DNA from 3 places in the Actinomadura graeca genome. Region 3 is predicted to be linked to each of the others. Evidence: predicted binding sites of a transcription regulator. Region 3 holds the regulator's gene; each other region holds the start of a gene.
The links. The regulator LexA, encoded in region 3, represses DNA repair genes until DNA is damaged. The targets are predictions, from matches to a motif close to TCGAACANNTGTTCGA.
Positions count from the first base shown of each region.

Region 1 (7,958 bases), 290 kb from region 3:
ACGCGGTGGCGTCCGCGCCGTACCGGGCGAACAGCGCCTCGTACGCCTCCGGCCGCCGCGCCGACTCCACGTCCAGGTCGATGTCGGGTAGCCCCTCGCGGCTGTCGGCGAGGAACCGTTCCATGAGGAGGCCGTGCCGGAGCGGGTCGAGGTCGCCGATGCCGAGCAGGTGGTTGACCAGGCTGCCCGCGCCGGAGCCGCGGATCGCGCAGCGGATGCCGCGCCCCCGGATCAGCGCGGCGGCGTCGGCGACCGTCAGGAAATAGGCGGCCAGGCCCTTGCGGGCGATCACGCCGAGCTCGGCGGTGAGCCGTTCCGCCGCCGTCCGCGACCCCGCGAGCCCGCGCCGGGCCAGGCCCTCCCCGCAGCGGGCGGCGAGCCGGGCGTAGGGGTCGCCCTCGACCTCGGGCAGGTGCACGGCGTCCATGCCGAGGTCGCGGCGGTCTAGGACGCAGCGTTCGGACAGCCGCCGCGTCGCGGCGAGCAGCGTGTCCGCCTCGTCGCCGCAGCCCCGTTCGGCGGCCCTGCGCATCTCGGGCACCGACTTCAGATACGCCTGCCCGGTCCGGTCCTCCCCGGCGGGGAGACGGCGCCTGCGCGTCGCGTCCAGCACCCGCGCGACCGCGTGGTCGGCGGGTTCCAGATAGCGGACGGCGTTGCCGAGCACCGCGGGCATACCGGCGGCGCGGGCCAGGGCGAGCATCCGCGCGGCCCGGCGCCCGTCGTCGGCGCCGTGGTCGACGATCTCGATCGCGCACTCGGCCGCCGCGCGCCAGGCGGCCAGCCGCCGGGCGGCCTCGCCGGGCCGGCCCTCCGCGACGGCCCGGCCCACGTCGGACGCGGGCCCGAGCAGCACCACGAGCCCTTCGGCGTGCGCGCCGACCATGTCCCGCGTGATCGCCGGACGGCCCCGCTCCCCCGCCGCGTGCGCCGCCGTGACCAGCCGGCACAGTGACCGCCACCCGGACCGCCCCCGGGCCAGCGCCACGACCCGCCCGCCACCGGGGAGCGGGCCGAGATCGGCACCCACGACGGCTCCGAGCCCCGCGTCCCGGCACGCCTGGACGTGCTGGACGGCGCCGTAGAGGCCGTCCCGGTCGGTCAGCGCCAGGGTCCGCATGCCCAGCTCCGCGGCGCGCCCGGCCAGGGCGGCGGGCGACGCCACCCCGTACCTGAGCGAATACCCCGAAGCGACATGAAGGTGCACAATTAGTCCCATACCCGGGAAAGGAGCCAGGTTTCGGACGCCGCGTCATAGCGCAGCTCGTACACCCCGATCTCCCGGTCCGGGCCCGCCTCGACCCGCCAGAACTCGCGCTCGCCGGTGGCCTCGCCGTCGGGATGCCGCTCCCGCCACCAGTCCCGGGTCGTGACCCAGTGCTCCAGCACCCGCCGCACGGTGTGGAGCCGGCCGCGCCAGACGAACCGGACGGGACGCCCGTCGCTCACCCACACGTCCACCGGATCGCCGAAGACCCGCGTCATCTGCCTCCCCCTCGCGTTCACCGCACGGGGGAAGACATGCGGAACCAAGCTCGAACATACGTTCGCATCGAGAGTCTAGGGAAGCCCCGGACGGGGAGGCAAGGCCGATCCGCCGGCCCGGGAGACGCCGGCCCGGGAGACGTCAGCCCAGGAGACGGGCGAGCTGGTCCGCCACCAGGGGGACGTCGGCGACGTCGGCCATGCCGCCGCCCGGCCACAGGTAGGACCAGCCGTCGCCGACGGGGGTCGCCACCACCATGACCTGCCGGCTCGTCCGCGGGACGAGCACGGTCAGGACCGACTCGCCGGGACCGGCGAACCGCCAGGAGAGACCGCGCGCCTCGACCTCGTACGCGAGCGCCGCGAGGTGGCGCCTGCGCACCTCCGGGGTATCGCGCCCACCGACTACAGACACCTTCGATCAGCCGCCTCAGCACCGGGGTCGGGGCCGCCGTGCATGACCATGGGCGATCACGCGGCGACAACTGGTGACCAGAGGTCCAGCATGACCCGAGAACCGCGCCTGCGCAGCGGAAACCCGCAGAGTCCGCAGGCGTTTTCCCGGGTGGGCGGGACTGGACCGGGAAGGCGGGGACGACGCGCCGCGCCCGGTGGCGCCAATCGATGATCCACATGGTGTGGAAACGTCCGGATATGGAAGGGGTTCCGTGATAGAAGCCTCTGTGAGACGGGCCCCGAGCCGCGTCCCCGCGAGAAGTCGAAGGAGACCTCGATGACCGCCGCCCCCTCCGGCGACGTCCCAGGTTCGGCGGAGGGCGGGCCCGTCCCGCAGCCGCCCGGCCGCGCACTGGCCGGGCTGCGCGAGCGCAAGAAGCAGCGGACGCGGCTCGCGCTGATCGACGCCGCCCTGGAGCTGTTCCTCGCCCAGGGGTACGAGGAGACGACGATCGACGAGATCGTGGCGGCCGTGGAGGTGTCGCAGCGGACGTTCTTCCGCTACTTCGCCACCAAGGAGGACGTCGTCACCGCGTTCCTGGGCGAGTACGACAAGGTGCTGGAGGAGGCGCTCGCGTCGCGCCCGCCCGGCGAGCGGCCGTTCACCGCGCTGTTCGAGTCGCTGCGGGTGGTGCTGCGGACGATCGCCGACAGCGACCCCGAGGACAGCGCCCGGTTCCGGCGGATCCGGCGGGTGATCGAGGCGACGCCCGCGCTGCAGGCCGCGCAGGTGGCGCGCTCCTCGGCGTCCGAGCGGGCGCAGGCCGCCGAGATCGCCCGCCGCGAGGGCGTCGACCCCCGGCGGGACCTGCGCCCCCAGATCGTCGTCGCCTTCCACTCGGCGGCGGCGCGCGTCGCGTTCGAGGACTGCGCCCGGCAGGACATCTGGGACCCGGAGATGGTCGCGGCGCTGGTCGAGGAGACCGTCGCACTCGCCCGCGAGACGATGCGCGACTGGGTCTGAGCCGCGGCGGGAATCGAGGGATCAGGGACAGGAATAGGGTGCCCGGCCGCGCGGTTGCCGACTGGTAATCCCGACTGGAGGAGTTGGAAATGCGAGCGATCGTCGTCACCGAGAACGGCGGGCCGGAGGTCCTGAAGGCGGGCGAGCGCCCGGACCCCGCGCCCGGGCCCGGCGAGGTGCTGATCGACGTCGCGGCGAGCGGCGTCAACTTCGTCGACGTGTACTTCCGGACCGGCGTGTACCAGCAGCCGCTTCCCTACGTCCCGGGCGTCGAGGCGGCCGGGACGGTCGCGGCCCTCGGAGAGGGCGTCGAGGAGTTCTCCGTGGGCGACCGCGTCGCCTGGGTCAACGTCCAGGGCGCCCACGCGGAGCGGGCCGCGATCCCCGCCGCGAGCGTCGTGCCCGTCCCGGACGGGGTGGACCTGGAGGACGCGGCGGCCACCCTCCTTCAGGGGGCGACCGCGCACTACCTGACCCATGCGACGTACGAGATCCGGCCCGGCGACACCGTCCTCGTGCACGCGGCGGCGGGCGGGATGGGCCTGCTGCTCACCCAGGTCGCGAAGAACCTCGGCGCCCGGGTCATCGGGACGGCGTCCACGCCGGAGAAGGAGAAGCTCGCGCGGGACGCCGGCGCCGACGACGTGCTCGGCTACGACGGCTTCTCCGACCGGGTCCGGGAACTGACCGGAGGCGAGGGCGTCGCCGCCGTGTACGACGGGGTCGGCGCGCCGACGTTCGACGGGAGCCTGGCGAGCCTGCGGCCGCGCGGGACCCTCGCGCTGTACGGGGCGGCGGGCGGCCCGGTGGCGGCGTTCGACCCGCAGCGCCTCAACGCCGCCGGCTCGGTGTACCTGGCGCGGCCGAGCCTGGTGCACCACATCGCCGACCGCGGTGAGCTGCTGCGGCGCGCGTCCGAGGTGTACGGATGGGTCGCCGGCGGAGCCGTGCGCGTCCACGTCGGGCACCGGTACGACCTGGCCGAGGCCGGCACCGCCTACGCCGATCTGGAGGCGCGGAGGACGACGGGCAAGCTCCTGCTCGTCCCGTGATCGGCGTTCTCCGGCGTCCGCCTCCGCTTAGGCTGGACGCGGGAGAGACGATCACCAAGGAGCCCGAGCCCTCATGACGACGTATGCCGCCGGACCGCTCGAGCACGACGAACCCCGCGTCCTGGGGCCCTACCGCCTGCTCGGCCGGCTCGGCCGCGGCGGCATGGGAACGGTGTACCTCGGGGCCGAGCCCACCGGCCGCCGCGTCGCGGTGAAGGTGGTGAACAGGGAGCTGTCCGGCGAGCCGGCGTTCCTCGCCCGGTTCCGCCGCGAGGTCACCGCCGCCCGCCGCGTCCACCGGTTCTGCACGGCGCCCGTCCTGGACGCCGGGCTCGACCAGGACCCGCCCTACATCGTCACCGAGTACATCGACGGGCCGAGCCTGGAGAAGGCCGTCCGCGACCGGGGGCCGCTGCCGGGCTCGGACCTGGAGGGCCTCGCGGTCGGCGTCGCCACCGCGCTCGCCGCGATCCACGGCGCCGGGATCGTCCACCGCGACCTCAAGCCGTCCAACGTGCTGCTGTCGTCCACCGGCCCGCGCGTCATCGACTTCGGCATCGCCCGCGCGCTGGACGCCCCCGACGGCCCGACCAGGACCGGCCAGTTCGTCGGCACCCCCGCCTACATCGCGCCGGAGGTCCTGCGCGGCGGGCCGGTCGAGCAGGCGTCGGACGTGTTCTCCTGGGGCTGCGTCGTCGCCTACGCGGGAACGGGCCATCCACCGTTCCAGGGACGGTCGGTCTCGGAGACGTTCGAGCTCATCGGCTCCGCCGAGCCGGACCTGGACGGCCTCGACGCCCGGCTCCGCGCGATCGTCGCGGCCGCCCTCACCAAGGACCCCGCCGCCCGCCCGTCCGCGCGGGACCTGCTGGCCCGGCTCGTCGGGCAGGAGGAGGCCGACCCCGAGCGGGTCGCGGAGGCGCTCTCCGCGACATGGCACGGTCCCGGGAACGGCAAGGCGAAGGCCCCGCCCCGGCCGGACATCACCGCGAGCGTCCCCCCGCCGAGGCCCGCCGTCCACGAGCACGAGCCCATCCCCGTCCCGGCGCCCGCGGAGCCCGCCCCGGACACGCGGACCGTCCTGGTGGACCTGCCCTACCCGGAGGTGTGGCGCGGCCCGAAGCGGTGGTTCATGCTGCTGCGCGGCCTGCTCGTCGTCCCGCACCTGGTCGTGATGCTCCTCATGTACGCGTTGCTGGTGCTGGTGATGGTGCCGAGCTGGCTCGTCGTGCCGTTCACCGGCCGCTACCCGCGCGCCCTCTTCGGGCTCGCCGTCGGCTGCCAGCGCTGGTCGAGCCGTGTCGTGGCCTACGCGTTCGGGCTCACCGGCGAGGTGCTGCCGCCGTTCAGGCCGCTGCCCAAGGCCCGGCGCTCCCCCTGACGCACCTTCAGGGGCCGGGAAGGTAGGCGTTCGTCCAGCGGGCGAGTTCCCCGAACACCCGGCTCCGTGCGGGCTCGGCGGACAGCACCAGGTCGTGCAGGCCGCCGTCGATCCGGACGAGCGTGACGTGGCGCCCGAGCCGCGGCGCCCAGCGCGCCATGTGCTCGACGTCCAGGACGGCGTCGGCCCCGGTCACGTCCGGCACCCGGCGCGTGGCGCGGACGCTGCGCGCCGACGCCATCACCAGCACGGGCACGTCGATGCCGAGGCCCCGGTGCACGCGGAGCTGCCCGCGGCGCACGGCGGCGAGCCACGCCGCGCGCACCGGGAACCCGGGCAGCGGCTTCCAGGCCAGGTCGAAGTCCCATTCGCCGTCGTGGTCGCGGTGGAGGCTGCGCGGATAGCGGTCGGACACGCCCGCGGGCAGCCGCGCCTTCGGGAAGCGGGGGCGCAGGGCCCGCGCCAGGCCCGCGCCGAGCTTGCGCATGAGCAGCGGCTCGGCGATGTCCAGGAACGGGCTGTTGAGGAACAGGCCGTCCACGAGTCCCTTGCCCCGCACGCGGTCCGCCCACAGCGCGGCGATCAGCCCGCCGGTCGAGTGGCCGTTCAGCAGCAGGGCGTCGTGCCCGTCCACGTCCCGGATGATGCGGACCGCCTCGTCGATCTCGGGGAAGTGGTCCGACAGGCTGCCGATGTGGTTCGGGGTCTGGTGGGGACGTAGCGAGCGCCCGTATTTGCGGAGGTCGAGGGCGTAGAAGTCGAAGCCGAGGTCCACGTAGAAGTCGGCCAGGTGCTTCTGGAAGAAGTAGTCGATGAACCCGTGCAGGTACAGCACGGCCCGCGGCGCCGGCGTGTCTCCGGCACGGCGCCGGACGAGCGTGGCCACGACCTCGCCCTCGTCGTCGCGGCCCATCGGCAGCTCGATCGCCTCGTACCCGGGCCCGAGCACGTCCGCCGTCACGTTCATGGCGCTCCCCCTCGTGGTCCGCGGAGCCCTCAGCGTACGGCGTGGACGACGGGCCAGGGCGCCCGCCCCGCGCGCACACGGGCGCGGGCACACGCCCGGTGCCGCATGTCGTGGCTAGCCAGGGCGCCGCGACGCCGGACGCGTGGATGGCGCGGGGCGGGACGAGGGGACGGCGAGGACGCCGCGGCGGATCTTGCCGGTGGACGTGCGGGGCAGCTCGTCCAGGAACGTCACCGAATCCGGCACCTTGTGCGGGGGCAGCTCGGCCCGCGCCAGATCGAGCAGCTCGCGCTCCAGCGCGTCCGCCGCCGGGGACTCCCCCTCGACGACGGCGAACGCGCGGAGCCCGCGGCCGGGTACCGGCCCGCCGACGGCGATCACGGCCACCTCGACGACCGCGGGATGCCTGCCGAGGACCCTCTCGACCTCCAGCGGGAGCACCTCCTCCCCCGCCACCGTGACCCGGTCCAGGATCCGCCCGTGGTGGTGGACGAACCCCTCCGCGTCCACGCGGACGAGGTCGCCGGTCCGGAGCCAGCCGTCCGGGGAGAGGACCTCGGCGGTCTCGTCAGGTCTGCCCAGGTACTTCTTCATCACCGACGGCCCCCGCACGTACAGGGCGCCGGGTTCCGCCGGGCACGTCGGCCCGTTCTCCGCGCGGACCTCGATCTCGTACGGGTCCAGGACCACGCCCAGCACGCCTCTGCGGCGCCGGTCCACGGTGTTGGAGATGAACGTGTGGCCCACCTCCGTGCTTCCCAGCCCGTCCAGCACCGGGCATCCGAGGACGTCCTCGATCCGGTCGGCGAGCGTCGGCAGCAGCGGCTCGCCCGCGGACGCCGCCGCCCGCAGGGAGCCGAACGCCGTCCGCACCGCGTTCCGGTGCGGCTCGCCGACCAGCCGCGCGTACCAGGTCGGGCACGTGAACAGCAGGGTGGGACGGCGCCTGCGCGCCTGCCGGACGGCCCCGCGCACGCTGGGCGCGTCCGGCCACAGGACGGCCGCGCCGCCGCTGAGCATGGGGAAGAGCACCGTCGCGCCGAGCCCGAGGGGATAGCACGCCTTCGACAGCGAGAACGTGATGTCGCCGGAGGTGATGCCGAGCGCGCCCACCGCCATCGCCTGGAAGTAGGCATGCGCGTCACTGTGCCGGTGGACGGCGCCTTTCGGCCGCCCCGTGGTACCCGACGTGTACTGGACGTAGGCGGACGCGTCCGACGGCACCAGAACCGGCTCCGGAGTCGCGCCGGCACCGGCGGCCAGATCGTCCTCGGTCAGAACGCACGCCGACGTGAAACGCGCGGCCAATCCGGTCGTGCACACGGCGGCGACGGGAGCGGCGTCCGCGACCATGGACGCGTGCTCGGCCCGGCTCTGCTCCGGTCCGGCGAGGACGGCCACGGCACCCAGCCGCAGGGTGCCGAGGAACGCCGCCACGAAACCGATCGAGTCGGGAAGCGCGATCAGCACGCGGTCGCCCGCATGGACACCCGCCGCCTGCAAGACGCCCGCTGCGCGCGCGCCCGCGTCGTGTACCTCGCCGTGACTGAAGACGGCGTCGTCCGAGTAGTAGAGCGGCCGGTCCAGCCATCTGCGCGCGTAGGCGCGGTCGGCCAGCTCCGCCGCGAGGTTCCCCTCCATCACAACCTCCAC
Region 1 covers NZ_CP059572.1:2,070,299-2,078,256, forward strand. Annotated here, with positions in the region: gene AGRA3207_RS09490 (DNA polymerase III subunit alpha) at 1-1,219, opposite strand, end outside; gene AGRA3207_RS09495 (DUF6504 family protein) at 1,210-1,485, opposite strand; gene AGRA3207_RS09500 (hypothetical protein) at 1,628-1,867, opposite strand; gene AGRA3207_RS09505 (TetR family transcriptional regulator) at 2,219-2,905, shown strand; gene AGRA3207_RS09510 (quinone oxidoreductase family protein) at 2,995-3,957, shown strand; gene AGRA3207_RS09515 (DUF4389 domain-containing protein) at 4,031-5,338, shown strand; gene AGRA3207_RS09520 (alpha/beta hydrolase) at 5,346-6,305, opposite strand; gene AGRA3207_RS09525 (AMP-binding protein) at 6,420-7,946, opposite strand.
Region 1: a site for LexA is predicted at 1,536-1,551, ahead of AGRA3207_RS09495 (DUF6504 family protein). Genes of this name have one in related genera too.

Region 2 (7,958 bases), 1.6 Mb from region 3:
TCCAGGCCCGCGCCGAGCCGCCCGCCGCGGCACAGCGGCCGCAGGCTCCCGCGCCGGCCGAACCGCCCCCTCCCCCTCCCCCTCCCCCTCCTCCCCCGGTCCCGGTGGCGCCGCCGACGGCCGTGGTGGAGGAGGGCCCGGCCGCGGCGGCCGACCCGGTGTGGCCGGTGGAGCCGGCGACGCAGCTGGACACCGACGCGTTCAAGACCCAGCTCGACCCGGGCCCGGCGTGGCCGGCCGCCGACCCCGCGCCCGCACCCGGCCCCGCGGCGGCTCCGGTGCCGCAGCCGGATCTGCCGGTGCCGCCCGCGCCGGTGCCCGGCCCGGTGCCCCCGGCGCCGCCCGCGCGGGTCCCCGAGCCGGGCGCGCAGGTCGCCGAGGCGTACGGGATCCGGTTCCTGTGCGGCGCCGACGACATCGGCCGGGTGGTGACGGAGGTGCGGCGCCGCGGCAAGTGGGCCAGGCGGCTGCGCGGGCAGGAGGTGTCCAGCGCGTCGGCGCCGGCGCTGCTGCTGATCGGCGCGCCCTCCAGCGGGCAGCGCCGGCTGGCGCGGATGGTGGCGCGCGCGCTGGCGGAGGTGGATGCCTCCAGCGGGGAGGTCCACGGCGTCCACGCCGAGGACCTGCGCGAGGACGGCCCGGAGGGGCTGCGCGCCGCGCTGGACGAGCACGCCGGGCACGTCCTGCTGCTGGACGGCCTGGACGGGCTGATCCTGGACGAGACGCAGGGCCCGGCGTATGCGTCGGTGCTGTACCGGGCGCGGCTGGAGGGCGTCAACGACACCGCGCTGCTGGCGACGTGCGAGCCGGACCGGGTGGGCGAGCTGTCGGCGGTGTCGCCGGAGCTGGTCACCGACCTGCGCGCGGTGCGGCTGCCCGATCTGGCCGACCCGGCCGCGCGCGCGGCGCTGCTGGGGGTGCTGGCCGAGGAGCGGTCGCTGCGGCTGGGGCCGGACGCGTGGGTGGTGGTGAACCGCGAGGTGGGGGCGCTGCGCAGCCGCGGCCGGCTGACCGGCGCGCGGCTCGTGGAGTCCTACCTGGACCGGGCCGTGACCCGTCATCTGGGCAGTGCGGAGGCGACGCAGGCGATCGGCAGCGCCCTGTCGCTCACCGCGGCCGACTTCGAGGGCCTCGCGGCGGAGTTGTCGGGCAGGTGACCGCGCCGCACGCCGCCGCCGCGCTGTGCCGCCGCGCGGTGAAGTGCGTGCTGCGGTGAAGTGCGTGCTGCGCCGTGCCCGCAGGGGTTTGAGACCTTCGCGCCACCGCATAATGTCGGCGGCGCGGGTCACGATGGTGGTGTGGATCGCGTGGACCGGTTACTGGCGCTCGTCGCCGAGCTGCGCGCGGCCTCGCCCGCGCCGGTGCAGCCGTCGGTGCTCGGCGAGCGGCTGGGGGTGAGCGAGCGGACCGTGCGGCGCGATCTGGAGCTGCTCACGCACGGGGGGCTGCCCGCCGAGGCGGGCGAGGGCGGGTACGCGCTGCCGCGGGTGCCCGCGCCGCCCGCGCTGGGCGAGGTCGCCTCGCTGATGGGCCCGGTGCACGACACGCTGGCCGAGGCGGTGCGCACCCGGCGGATCGTGCGGCTGGCCTACACCGACCAGAGCGGCGTGCGCAGTTTCCGTGACGTCGAGGCGCACGGCCTGGTCGTCGCCCCGTACGGGGAGTACCTGGTGGGCTGGTGCCGGATGCGCGAGGGGCCGCGGATGTTCCGGCTGGACCGGGTCGGGGCGGCGTTCCTGTCGGGGCGGGGCGCGGAGGTCCGAGATCTGGACGACCTGCTGGCGGCGCTGCGGGTGCCGATGCCGCGTCCTCCGGCCGAGCCGGGGCCGCGGGGCCCGGCGGGCGCGGCGCGTGCGCGGGCGTGGACGCTGGACCGGCTGGCGTCGGTGCGGTCCCGGCTGCGGGAGGCGGCCGCGGAGGTGCGCGAGGGCGGGGAGGGCGCGGCGGCGCTGCGCGGCGTCCTCGGGCATCTGGCGGAGTGGACGCGGTGGCAGCTGGCGGCGGTGCGGGCCGCGGCGACCGACGAGGAGCCGGTGCTGGAGGGCCGCCGCCCGCCGTTCCCGCCGGAGTTCGACCGCGACCTTCCCTACAGCGAGCGGGAGCGGATGATCCAGGACGCGATGGCGCTGCGCTCGCTCGGCGACCTGGCCCGCGACCTGCAGGCGGTGCTGGAGGCGGCGGCGCACTGGGTGGCCGACTGCGACGACGCGCTGTGGGAGCAGGAGCTGCCCGACCCGCGTCCGTTCGGCCCGCCGGGCGCGCCGCGGCCGCTGGCGGACCTGCTGGCGGGGTGGCGCGGCCCGCTGGCGCACATCGAGTGGCATCTGGACCGGCTCGCCGACGAGCCGCCCGCCGAGGGCATGTGGCCGCCGTCGGTGGACGACGAGGGCGTGTGGCTCGTCGACCGCTGCCCTCTGCAGGCGTGACCGAGCGCCGTCCGGCACCCGCGTCCGGCGAGCGCCGTCCGGCGGGCGGAGCCCGGCCTGCGCCATCTGCCGCCCGCCGTCCGACCCTTGCATCCGGCGTGCGGTGCTGACGTGCGGTGCTGACACCCGCCGTGGGGCATGCGGCACAGAGGTGCGCTGTTCGCCACAGCAGGCTGGAACGCGCGGGCCGGCGCGCGCTGCACGTGGGCTTCGACGCGGGGTCACGCGCGGAGGACGCGCCGCCCTGAGATGGGCCCGTCGGCGTGGGGTGGCGCCTGAGGCCCTCGGAGGGCTTGGGGGAACGCGGCGGATCGGGCTGGGAGCTCCGCCGCGGCTGGTGCGGCCTCGGCGCGTCGGTGGGGGGTCCTGGAGGGGGGCCAGGGTACGGGGGTCAGTTCCCGGGGGCGCCGACGGTGAGGGGGCGGCTGTCGAGGGGGTCCAGGAGGCGGGTGAACCACACGGTCTTGCCGGCGCCGTCGGGGCGGGCGCCGAACTCGGTGGCGAGCGCGGCGACCAGCAGCAGGCCGCGCCCGGCCTCGGCCCAGTCCAGCACGTGCGGCGGGGTTCCGGGCGCGGGGGGCGCCATGGGGTTGCCGTCGCCGACCTCTCCGGCGATCCGCCGCCCGTCCAGGCGCAATGTGAGCCGGACGGGGCCGGTACCGTGGACGACCGCGTTGGTGACCAGCTCGTCGACCATGAGCACGATGTCGTCGATGTCGGCGGGGTGGCTCACCCGCCACGCCCGCAGCGTCCGGTCCGTGAGGGCCCGCGCGCGTGAGGCCGCGCGGGTCTCCGCGGCCAGTTCCCACACCGCGCGGTGGTGGCCTTCTCTGTCGATCTCGTCGATCTCGTCGATCTCGTCGATGGACCCTTCGATGGACCCGTCGATGCCGAGTTCCTTCGTTCCCAATGCCCCGTCTCCTCACCTCTGGTGGTTTCCGCAGGTCAGCGGCCCTCAACAGGCTTCTTCCCCGCAGACGACGCGGCATGGGGCGATGCCCGCAGATCTGGCCGCGCCGGCAGTTCCCCGTGTCGGCGGCGGACAGGGTGGTCGCACCCGGCCGCGGCGGCGCCTCCGCGCACCGCCCACGGTCGATCCAGGGCAGTTCCCTTCTTTTCCCGCGTCGGTCTAGATAAGAGGACGCACCGCCCACCGGGTCGGTGCACGGGTCAAGGTGGGCCTCACTCTCAGGTGAGGTGATCGTGACACACGGGGACCGGTGGAGGGAGCACGGCGCGGTTGCCGCTAGGCTGGGGGGCGTCGGTGTGGCATGTGTCCCCCGGGCTCTACACAACGCCTTCGGGGAATACCGCCGGTCCGTCCGGGCTGGAGCTCCGTTGTGCCTTTCGCCGTGAGGCGACCACCACACCGGCCTCAGCGTCGAGGCCCCGGCGAGATCTGATCTCGCCGGGGCCTCGGCGTTCACCGGGCGCGTCCGGGGCGCGGCGGGCGTGCCGGTGCGCGGGGGTCCCGCTAGGACATCGCGGCGGCGACCGCGCCGCCGACGGCGGCCAGGACGACGATCGCGGTGACCACGACGACGGCGACCACGCGGACGCGGTGTCCGGTGCGGTCCTCGCCGAGCCTGGAGAGGCGATGGGCCAGCCGCGGATCGTCCTCGCTCAGGCGGACCTCGATCTGCATGAGGATCCGCTGCTCCTCCATCGACAGCGCCATGCTCGTACCTCCGGGGGGCGTTCAGGTGTCTGGTTCCTGCCCGCGGAGCAAGATCATTATCCCCCGGTGGCGGTAACCGTTGCGCCACGTGCCGGGGCGCTCTCGTGGTGGAGGCGGTCGAGGGCGGTGACGTAGTAGGTGTAGGTGCGGCCGGGCTTGGCGGAGGGGTCGATGATGGCGCCGCCGCGGACGTCGGCCACGAGTGCGGACGGGTCGACGGGGGCGCAGCCGGGCCGCCGGCCGCCCACCCGGTACACCGCGTAGGACGCCGCGCCCTCCGAGGGCCGCCAGCGCACCCGCACGCCACCGCCGTCGGCGCCCGCGGCGACGTCCTGGACGGGCGGCGGCGCCTTGCCCGCGCCGTCGCGGGCGGGCGGGGGGATCGCGGGGGCGGCGTAGTGGTCGCGGCGCAGCCGGTCGGCGAACCCGCGCCGGTCGGAGACGATGTCGGTGGCGCTGAAGAACACGTCGCCGCGCACCTGGGGGTGCCGGGCGTTCAGGGTGAGATGGCGCGACAGCTCGGCGGGCTTCTTCCAGGTGTCGTCCTGGCCGACGCGGTAGGCGGCCTGCCCGATGGTCAGCTGCACGCCGGTGCCCTCGACCTGCCGGGACCACCACTCGGCGAGGGTGGCGTAGTCGGCGCGCTCGTCGCCGATCGGCCAGTACAGCTGCGGGGTGACGTAGTCGAGCCAGCCCTCGCGGATCCAGGTGCGGGTGTCGGCGTAGATGTCGTCGTAGCTCTGCAGCGCGCGGGTCGCCGACCCGGCGGGGTCGGTGCTCTTGTTGCGCCACACCCCGAAGGGGCTGATGCCGAACCGCACCCACGGCTTGGTGCGGTGGATCTGGTCCGACAGCGACTCCACGAGGGTGTCGACGTTGCGGCGACGCCAGTCGGCCTTGCCCAGGCCGCCGCCGTGGGTCTTGTAGGTGGCGGCGTCGGGGAAGTCGCCGTCCTCGGGGTAGGGGTAGAAGTAGTCGTCGAAGTGGACGGCGTCGATGTCGTACTTGCGGACGACGTCCAGCACCGCGCGGGTGGTCAGGTCCCGCACCTGCGGCAGGCCCGGGTCGTACCACAGGCCCTTGCCGTACTTGCGGACCCAGTCGGGATGCTGGCGGGCGGGGCTGTTGGGGGCGAGCTTGTCCAGGTCGCCCTGCCGGCTGACGCGGTAGGGGTTGAACCAGGCGTGGAACTCCAGGTTGCGCTCGTGCGCCTCCTTCAGCATGAACGCCAGGACGTCGTAGCCGGGGTCCTTGCCCTGCGTGCCGGTGATCCACTGCGACCACGGCTCGTACGGGGAGGGGTAGAACGCGTCGGAGTTGGGGCGGATCTGCACGAACACCGCGTTCATGTTCATCGCCTTGGCGGTGTCGAGCAGCTTGACGAACTCGGCCCGCTGCCGCTCGGCGGGATGGGCGGTGTCCTTGGGCCAGTCGATCCCGGCGACGGTGGCGATCCACATGCCGCGCACCTGCCGGGCCTTGGAGTCGCGGGGGGCGGGCGTGCCCGGGCACTCCGCGCGCGCGCCCGCGGGGACGGGCGCGCGCCCGGCGCGGTCGTCGTCGGTGCCGCCGAGCGCGGCCACGCCGCAGCCGGCCAGCGCGCCCGCCGACAGCGTGGCGGTCATCGCCGCCGCCGTGACCCTGATCCGCGTCCTCACTCGCCATGCCATAGCGAGTCATTGTTACGTACCCGTTGCGATGCCACGCACGGAACGGCGATCCCGGGGCGCCGCCGTCGTTGCATCGTTCGAACATGTGTTCCATACTGTCAGTCGAGGTCAGGCCGATCACGTGTTCGATGGAGGCGGTGTGCGCTGGGATCATCTGCGGCTGGCGGAGGACGCGGCCGCGCCGGGGCTGCCATTGATCGAGCGGCGGTCGGTGGCACGCACGTTCGACACGCCCGGGTTCCGCGGCATGACCTTCTACGAGGTGCGGGCCCGGACGGTCATCAACCGGGTGCCGGCCGCCTCCCGCGTGCCGTTCGAGTGGACGATCAACCCTTACCGGGGCTGCTCGCACGCGTGCGTGTACTGCTTCGCGCGCAAGACCCACGAGTACCTGGACCTGGACGCCGGGGCCGACTTCGACTCGCGGATCGTGGTGAAGGTCAACGCCGCCGAGCGGGTGCGGGCGGAGCTGGCGGCGCCCCGGTGGCGGGGCGCGCCGATCGCGATGGGCACCAACGTCGACTGCTACCAGCGGGCCGAGGGCCGCTACCGGCTGATGCCGGGCATCCTGGCGGCGCTGCGCGACGCCGCCAACCCGTTCTCGATCCTGACGAAGGGGTCGCTGATCCTGCGGGACCTGCCGCTGCTGCGCCAGGCGGCCGGGCGGACGAGGGTGAGCGCGGCGGTGTCGGTCGGGTTCGCCGACGAGTCGCTGTGGCGGCTGGTGGAGCCGGGCACACCGTCCCCGCGGCGGCGGCTGGAGGTGTGCGCGGCGCTCAACGGCGCGGGCGTCGGCTGCGGCGTGCTCATGGGACCCGTCCTGCCCTACCTGGCCGACTCGCCCGCGCAGCTGGAGGACGCGGTGCGGCGGATCGCCGCGGCGGGCGCGACGTCGGTGACGCCGATCCCGCTGCACCTGCGGCCCGGCGCGCGGGAGTGGTTCCAGGCGTGGCTGCGCCGGCACCGCCCCGACCTGGTCGTCCCCTACGCGCGGCTGTACCGCGGCGGCGCCTACGCGCCGCGGGAGTACCAGGACGGGATCGCCGCGCAGGTCCGTGACCTGGCCGCCCGGTACGGCATCGCGGGCCCGCAGCACCGGGACGCCGCGCCGCCTGCTCCCCCGCCTGCTTCCCCGCCGGGCCCCCGGCAGCTGACCCTGCTCTGAGCCGGGCCCGGCGCCGCCCGGGCGGGGGCGCGGCGCCCGGCCCAGAGCAGGGCCCCGCGGTCCTCGGACGCATGACCCGGTCCGCCGGGGGCGGGGCCCGGATCGCCGTGGCCCCCGGGTCGCCCCGCGCGGACGCCGGTGGCCGCGGTCAGCGGCGGCGCAGTGCCGGGTCGAGCAGCGAGGGCGGGGTGTCGTGCTTCTCGTGCGGGGCGAGGTCGGTGCCGGGGGCGACGATCGCGTCGATCGCGTCGAGGACGTCGGCGGGCAGCACGGTGCCGGCGGCGGCGAGCTGCGAGCGCAGGTGCTCCGGCGTGCGCGGGCCGATGATCGCGCAGGTCACGGCGGGGTGCGCGGTCACGAACCCGAGCGCGAGCTGAATCATGGTCAGGCCGGCCGCGTCGGCGACCGCGGCCAGCCGCTCGACGGCGTCGAGCCGTGCCCGGTTGGCGGGGACGGCGGGGTCGAAGCGCTCGGGCATGAACGCCGACCGGTGGGTGGCGATCTCCCGGCCCGCGCGGACCGCGCCCGACAGCCACCCGGAGGCCAGCGGGCTCCACGCCAGCACGCCCAGCCCGTACTGCCCCGCGACGGGCAGGACGTGCGCCTCGACGCCGCGCTGCAGGATCGAGTAGCTGGGCTGCTCGGTGGCATAGGCGCCCAGGTGGTGCTCGCGGGCGGCCCACCGCGCCTGCACGAGGCGGTAGGCGGGGAAGGTCGAGGAGCCGAAGTAGCGGATCTTGCCCGCGCGGCGCAGGTCGGTCAGTGCCGACAGCGTCTCCTCGTCGCCGGCGCCGGGGTCCCACCGGTGGATCTGGTAGAGGTCGACGTGGTCGACGCCGAGGCGGCGCAGGCTGTCCTCCAGCGCGGTGACCAGCCAGCGGCGCGAGCCGCCCCGGTGGTTGCGGTCCTCGCCCATCGGCATGCCCGCCTTGGTGGCCAGCACGATGTCGTCGCGGCGTCCGGCGATGGCCTTGCCGACCATCTCCTCGGACTCGCCGCGCCCGTACATGTCGGCGGTG
Region 2 covers NZ_CP059572.1:156,209-164,166, reverse strand. Annotated here, with positions in the region: gene AGRA3207_RS00755 (hypothetical protein) at 1-1,157, shown strand, start outside; gene AGRA3207_RS00750 (helix-turn-helix transcriptional regulator) at 1,299-2,426, shown strand; gene AGRA3207_RS39685 (ATP-binding protein) at 2,818-3,336, opposite strand; gene AGRA3207_RS00740 (DUF3040 domain-containing protein) at 3,901-4,104, opposite strand; gene AGRA3207_RS00735 (glycoside hydrolase family 10-like protein) at 4,161-5,774, opposite strand; gene AGRA3207_RS00730 (Rv2578c family radical SAM protein) at 5,914-6,939, shown strand; gene AGRA3207_RS00725 (aldo/keto reductase) at 7,088-7,958, opposite strand, start outside.
Region 2: a site for LexA is predicted at 5,852-5,867, ahead of AGRA3207_RS00730 (Rv2578c family radical SAM protein). Genes of this name have one in related genera too.

Region 3 (7,958 bases):
CGGGCACTGCGAGCGCTGCGGCACGCTGGTCGAGAAGCGCGTCCTGACCCAGTGGTACTTCAAGATCACCGACTACGCCGACCGGCTGCTGGACGACATGGAGCAGCTGGAGGGCAAGTGGCCCGAGCGCGTCCTGCTGATGCAGCGCAACTGGATCGGCCGCTCCACCGGCGCCGACGTCGACTTCGTGATCGAGGGGCGGGACGAGCCCGTCACCGTCTACACCACCCGCCCCGACACCCTGTACGGCGCGACGTTCATGGTCGTCGCCGCCGACGCCGCCCTGGCGGAGGAGGTCTGCGCCCCCGACCAGCGCGCCGCGTTCGAGGCCTACCGCGAGGAGGTCTCCCGCGAGAGCGAGATCGAGCGGCTGTCCGCCGAGCGTGAGAAGACCGGCGTGTTCCTGGGCCGGTACGCGGTCAACCCGGTGAACGGGGAGCGGCTGCCGGTCTGGGCGTCCGACTACGTCCTGGCCGAGTACGGGCACGGCGCGATCATGGCGGTGCCCGCGCACGACCAGCGCGACCTGGACTTCGCGCTGAAGTTCGGCCTGCCCGTCCGGGTCGTGGTCGAGACCGGGCAGGCCGACCCGGCCGAGACCGGCGTCGCCACCCCCGGCGACGGCGCGATCGTCAACTCCGGCCCCATCGACGGGCTGGTGAAGGCCGACGCCATCGCCCGGATCGTCGAGATCCTGGAGGAGCACGGCACCGGCCGCGCCTCCGTCAACTTCCGCCTGCGCGACTGGCTGGTCTCCCGCCAGCGGTTCTGGGGCTGCCCGATCCCGATCGTCCACTGTGAGGCGTGCGGGGAGGTCCCCGTCCCCGACGAGCAGCTGCCGGTGACGCTGCCCGAGGGGCTGCGCGGCGCCGACCTGGCGCCCAAGGGCACCTCGCCGCTGGCCGCCGCGTCGGCCTGGGCGGACGTCGAGTGCCCCAAGTGCGGCGGCGCCGCCAGGCGCGACACCGACACCATGGACACCTTCGTCGACTCGTCCTGGTACTACTACCGCTACTGCTCCCCGGGCTACGAGGACGGCCCGTTCGACACCGAGCAGGTCCGCAAGTGGATGCCGGTCGACCAGTACACCGGCGGCGTCGAGCACGCCATCCTGCACCTGCTGTACAGCCGGTTCTTCACCAAGGTCCTGTACGACATGGGCCTGGTCGGCTTCACCGAGCCGTTCAACCGGCTGCTGAACCAGGGGCAGGTGATCCTGAACGGCAGCGGTATGTCCAAGTCCACCGGGAACCTGGTCGACCTGGGCGAGCAGATCGGCGAGTTCGGCGTGGACGTCGTCCGGCTGGCGATGCTGTTCTCCGGGCCGCCGGAGGACGACATCGACTGGGCGGACGTGTCCCCGCACGGCATGTCCAAGTTCCTGGCCCGCGTCCACCGGATCGCCGCCGAGGTCGCCTCGCCGCCCGGAACCGACCCCGCGTCCGGCTCCACCACGCTGCGGCGCGCCACCGCCCGCGCCGTCGACGAGGCCACCAAGCTGGTCGAGGCGCAGCGCTTCAACGTCGCCATCGCGCGGATCATGGAGCTGGTCACCGCGACCCGCAAGGCCATCGACTCCGGGCCCGGCGCCGCCGACCCCGCCGTCCGCGAGGCCGCCGAGGCGATGGCGGTGCTGCTGTCGCTGTTCGCCCCCTACACCGCCGACGAGACGTGGGAGCTGCTGGGACGCACCGCGCCGGTGATCCGCGCGGGCTGGCCGTCGGCCGACCCCGCGCTGCTGGTGGAGGAGTCGGTCACCTGCGTCGTCCAGGTCGCGGGCAAGGTCCGCGACCGGCTCGACGTCGCGCCCGGCATCGCCGGCGAGGAGCTGGAACGGCTGGCCCTGGCCTCCGCCAGGGTCCAGGAGGCCCTGGGCGGCGCCGAGATCGCCAAGATCATCGTGCGTGCGCCCAAGATCGTCAACATCGTGCCCAAGCGCTAGCGCCGGGGCGGCCGCCGGTCCACCGGCGGCCGCCTCCGCGGCGCGTGCGTCACATCTTGCGGAGCACCGCCACGACCCGGCCGAGCACCGACGCCTCGTCGCCGGGGATCGGCTCGTAGGCGGGGTTCTGCGGCATCAGCCAGATGTGGCCGTCCTTGCGCTTGAAGGTCTTGACCGTCGCCTCGCCGTCGATCATGGCGGCGACGATGTCGCCCTGCTCGGCCACCGGCTGCTGCCGGACGACGACCCAGTCGCCGTCGGCGATCGCGGCCTCGATCATCGAGTCCCCGGTGACCTTCAGCAGGAAGTGCGTGCCCTCGCCCACGAGCTGCTTGGGCAGCGTGAACACGTCCTCGACGGCCTCCTCGGCCAGGATCGGCCCACCGGCGGCGATCCGGCCGACGAGCGGCACGTAGGCGGGCGCGGGCTGCGTCGGGGACCGCTGGCCGCCGACCGCGTCGAAGGAGTCGGGCTCCGTGCGCACGGGGGTCGCCCCGGGCACCCGCACCTCGACCGCCCGCGGGCGGTTGGGGTCGCGCCGCAGGAAACCCTTGCGCTGGAGCGCCCGGAGCTGGTGCGACACGCTGGAGGTGCTGGTCAGACCCACCGCCTCGCCGATCTCGCGCATCGAGGGCGGGTATCCGCGGCGCTGGACCGAGTCGCGGATCACCTCCAGCACCATGCGCTGCCGCTGCGTCAGCCCCGTCTCGTCCATGGGCCCGTCGGGCAGCTCCCGGACCTTGCTCATCGCTCGTCGCCTCCCGGGCGCCTCGATCCGTCACTCCTCGTCATGTGACGTTATCGCGTCCGGACGGGATGATCAAACAATTGTTCGAAGATGTACTCGCGTTTTGTCGTCGGTCTGCGGTAGAACTTCGTACAGGCGTTCGATCGAAAATCCATTCGACGTCGGGAGGGCGAGATGTCCGGTTCGGCCCATGAACACGCGCCGCTGCGGTTGACGCGGCGTGGTCGCGCGGTCGTCGTCTGCCTCGCCGCCGCCATCATCCTGCCGCTCCTCTGGCTCACGGTCGGCCCCGGGGCCCTGGCCGGCGGACGGGACGCCCGTCCCGGCCCTTCGGGACCGGGGGAGACGGTCGTCGTGGGCCCCGGCGAGACGCTCTGGGAGATCGCCTCCGCCTCCGACCCCGACGCCGACCCCCGCCTCGTCGTCCAGCGCATCATCGACCTCAACGGCCTCGGTGGCGACCCCACCGTCCAACCCGGCCAACGGCTACGCCTCCCCGCGCGCTGACCCGCCCGGACCGCCCCACTCCGAGCCTCATACCGCCGCCCATCCCACGCCAGACGTCACCGCTACGCCACCCAACACCACACGCCTCTGCCCAAGGCTCCCGCGCCTCCGCCCGAGGCCCCGCGCCGCCGCCGGGCCTTGCGCCCCCCGCCCGGGGGCCGCGCGCCTCCGCGTAAGGGCCGCGCGCCTCTGCCTGAGAGTCTTGCGTCTTCTGCATGGGGACTGCGCGTCTCCGCCTGAGGGCCGCGCGCCGCCGCCGGGCCTCGTTCCCCCCCGTCGGGGGTTGCGCGCCTCTGCCTGAGGCTCCCGCGCTTCCGCCTGATGACCGTGCGCCTCTGCCTGAGGGTCTTGCGTCTTCTGCATGGGTGCTGCGCGTCTCCGCCTGAGGGCCGCGCGCCGCCGCCGGGCCTTGCGTCCCCCCGCTCGGGGCCCGCGCGCCTTCGCGGGAGAGGCGCGCAGCCGCCGAGCCTCGCGCCCCCGCTTGGGGCCGCGCGTCTCCATCTGAGGGCCCCGCGTCTCTGCCTGAGGCTCCCGCGTCTCTGCCTGAGGATCTTGCGTCTCTGCCTGGGGACTGCGCGCCTCCGTCTGAGGGCCCCGCGCCTCCGCCGGGCCTGGCGCCCCCCGCCCGGGGGGCCGCGCGCCTCCGCCGGGGCCTGCGCCCGTCCGCATGAGGCCCGCGCATCTCCGCCGGGCCTCGTCCCCCCGCCTGGGGCAGCGCGCCTCCGCCGGGCCTTGCGCCTTGTGCGGTGCCGTCTGATACCACCCGCCGCGGCTTCCGGGTTTTGTGGAGGCCGCGAGTTACGCCCAGTCCCGCCCGTCTCGTCGGCTGCCGCGGACCTGGGGTGTCCAGGCCGGGCGCGGGTCCGCTCACGAGGCCGCGACACGCCCGGAGCAAGATCATTGAGATGCCCGTGCGGGCGGGACGGACGTGGGCGATGTGACGCGGGTCAACGTCCGAGGTCCCCCGGCAGGTTGCGTACGCCTGCGCGTCCCCGTACGGTTGACCACAACATCTAGTAGTGACACCGATGTACTTCACCTATATATGGCGCTGTTCATCGGTGGACGTGATTACGGTCAGGGAGGGGATTACGCGTGCACTGCCCGTTCTGCCGCAACCCTGACACCAAAGTGATCGACAGTCGTTCGACCGATGACGGGGGCGCCATTCGGCGCCGCCGGTCGTGCGCGGAATGCGGCAAGCGATTCACGACGCAGGAGAATGTGCTCGTGATGGTGGCCAAGCGAAGCGGGGTCACCGAGCCGTTCTCCCGGGAAAAGATCATCGCCGGGGTGCGCAGGGCCTGCCAGGGCCGCCCGGTCGACGAGGATGCGCTCGCGAAGCTGGGTCAGCGGGTCGAAGAGGCGATCAGATCGTCCGGATCCGCGGAAATCCCCTCGCACGAGATCGGCCTCGCGATCCTGGGGCCGCTCGGCGAACTCGATGAGGTCGCCTATCTGCGATTCGCCTCGGTGTACCGGGGCTTCGAGTCGCTGGACGACTTCGCCAAGGAGATCGAAACACTACGCAGGTCCGCTTCTTCGGGGGAGTCCGGCCCGCCCGGTTAGGGGGCGGTTCCGGCAGCACACAGCAGCACATGTGAAAGCGCCACCGCGCTGGGCATGCCCCGCGCGGCGGCGGAGTTGTTCCTGAACAGGGCCCGGTCGGGCGGGCCCGAGAGGGGGAAGGTCATGACGGAGACGGTGAGCGGCTCGGCGGCGCGGCGCGGCAAGGGGGGCCGCAAAGGGCTGAAGGTCGAGCGCATCTTCACCACACCCGGCGTGCATCCGTACGACGAACTGCGCTGGGAACGTCGTGACGTCGTCATGACCAACTGGCGCGACGGCTCGGTGAACTTCGAGCAGCGCGGAGTGGAGTTCCCCGACTTCTGGTCCCTGAACGCCGTCAACATCGTCACGTCCAAGTACTTCCGCGGCGCGGTCGGCACGCCGCGGCGCGAGTGGAGCCTCAAGCAGCTGGTCGACCGCGTCGTCCAGAAGTACACCGAGACGGGACTGCGGCAGGGCTATTTCGCCTCTCCCGAGGACGCGGAGATCTTCGACCACGAGCTGAAGTACGCGCTGGTCCACCAGCTGTTCAGCTTCAACTCCCCGGTCTGGTTCAACGTCGGCACCAAGTCCCCGCAGCAGGTCTCGGCGTGTTTCATCCTGTCGGTCGACGACACGATGGAGTCGATCCTGGAGTGGTACAAGGAAGAGGGCGTCATCTTCAAGGGCGGCTCCGGCGCCGGCCTCAACCTCTCCCGTATCCGCTCCAGCAAGGAACTGCTGTCCTCCGGTGGCACGGCGAGCGGCCCCGTCTCGTTCATGCGCGGCGCGGACGCGTCCGCCGGGACGATCAAGTCGGGCGGCGCGACGCGGCGGGCCGCGAAGATGGTCGTCCTGGACGTCGACCACCCCGACGTGGCCGAGTTCATCCAGACCAAGGCGCGCGAGGAGGACAAGATCCGCGCGCTGCGGGACGCCGGGTTCGACATGGACCTCGGCGGCAAGGACATCGGCAGCGTCCAGTACCAGAACGCCAACAACTCGGTCCGCGTGTCGGACGAGTTCATGCACGCCGTCGAGGCGGACGGCTCGTTCGGCCTGCGCGCCCGGATGACCGGCGAGGTCGTCGAGACCGTCAAGGCCAAGGAACTGTTCCGGCTGATGGCCAAGGCGGCGTGGGAGTGCGCCGACCCCGGCATCCAGTACGACGACACGATCAACGCCTGGCACACCAACCCCGAGACCGGGCGGATCACCGCGTCCAACCCCTGCTCGGAGTACATGTCGCTGGACAACTCGTCCTGCAACCTCGCGAGCATCAACCTGCTGAAGTTCCTCACCGACGCCGGGACGTTCGACGTCGCCAAGTTCGTCAAGCTCACCGAGCTGATCATCACGGCGATGGACGTCTCCATCACCTTCGCCGACTTCCCCACCGAGAAGATCGCCGAGACGACCCGCGACTACCGGCAGCTCGGTATCGGGTACGCCAACCTGGGCGCCCTGCTGATGGCGACCGGGCACGCCTACGACTCCGAAGGCGGCCGGTCCCTCGCCGCGGCGGTCACCTCGCTGATGACGGGCGTCGCCTACCGCCGCTCCGCCGAGATCGCCGCCGTCGTCGGCCCGTACGCCGGATACGCGCGCAACGCCGAGGGCCACAAGCGGGTCATGCGCAAGCACGCCGCCGCCAACGACGACGTCCGCACCCTCGACGAGATGGACAAGGCCCTGCACGTCGCCGCGACCAAGCAGTGGCAGGAGTGCCTGAAGCTCGGCGAGAAGCACGGCTACCGCAACGCCCAGGCGTCGCTGCTCGCGCCGACCGGCACCATCGGCCTGATGATGGACTGCGACACCACCGGCATCGAGCCCGACCTCGCGCTGATGAAGTTCAAGAAGCTCGTCGGCGGCGGCTCCATGCAGATCGTCAACCAGACGGTGCCGCGCGCCCTGAGGAAGCTCGGCTACCAGCAGGAGCAGATCGAGGCGATCGTCGAGTTCATCTCCGAGCACGGCCACGTCGTCGACGCCCCCGGCCTGCGCCACGAGCACTACGAGGTGTTCGACTGCGCCATGGGCGAGCGGGCGATCAGCCCGATGGGCCACGTCCGGATGATGGCGGCCACCCAGCCGTTCCTGTCCGGGGCGATCTCCAAGACGGTCAACATGCCCGAGCAGGCCACCATCGAGGACATCGAGAAGGTGTACTACGAGGGCTGGAAGCTCGGCCTGAAGGCCCTGGCGATCTACCGCGACAACTGCAAGGTCGGCCAGCCGCTGTCCGCCGCGGGCAAGAAGGAGGAGCCGAAGGCCGAGGCGGCGCCGACGGAGGTCCGTCCCGTCCGCAGGAGGCTCCCCAAGCAGCGCCCGGCCACCGTCACCCGCTTCTCCGTCGCGGGCGCCGAGGGCTACATGACCGCCTCGTCCTACCCGGACGACGGTCTCGGCGAGGTCTTCCTCAAGCTCGGCAAGCAGGGCTCCACCCTCGCCGGCGTGATGGACGCCTTCTCCATGGCGATCTCCATCAGCCTCCAGTACGGCGTCCCGCTGGAGACCTGGGTGGAGAAGTTCACCAACATGCGGTTCGAGCCCGCCGGCATGACCGACGACCCCGACATCCGCATGGCCACCTCGGTGATGGACTACATCTTCCGCCGCCTCGCCTTGGACCACCTGCCCTACGACGAGCGGGCCGCGCTCGGCATCTTCACCGCGGACGAGCGCGCCATGCAGGCCAACGGCGAGGACCCGGCCGCCCTCCACGCCGAGGAGGAGGTGGACCACGAGACCCTCGCCCAGTCCGCCGAGATCACCAGGCCCGCCGCCCCGTCCCACGAGGCGCACTCCTCCATGGAGGTCATCGAAAGCCGCCAGGGCCGCACCGCCGACGCGCCGCTCTGCCTCACCTGCGGCACCAAGATGCGCCCGGCGGGCAGCTGCTACGTCTGCGAAGGCTGCGGCTCCACCAGCGGCTGCAGCTAAGAACGGGCCACGTCGTAGCGGAGGCGACGTTCGCCTGAACGGCCACGGCCACGATGGCCGGTGACGAGGGGGGATCCGAAGCACTTCGGATCCCCCCTCGACTGGTTGTTGGCTCGCCGTAAGACAACGGTCGTGTGGCACGCCGACATCGACACTGATCACACGGCAAGCGGAGCACCCTCGCCGAGAAGGAGGTGGCGAGAGTGCATGAGCCAGGAAACGACTCGTTTGGCTGAGGTTGCCGCCGGTGTGACCAGGTCTCACCTG
Region 3 covers NZ_CP059572.1:1,777,387-1,785,344, reverse strand. Annotated here, with positions in the region: gene leuS (leucine--tRNA ligase) at 1-1,942, shown strand, start outside; gene lexA (transcriptional repressor LexA) at 1,992-2,690, opposite strand; gene AGRA3207_RS08255 (LysM peptidoglycan-binding domain-containing protein) at 2,865-3,197, shown strand; gene nrdR (transcriptional regulator NrdR) at 4,293-4,766, shown strand; gene AGRA3207_RS08245 (vitamin B12-dependent ribonucleotide reductase) at 4,890-7,691, shown strand.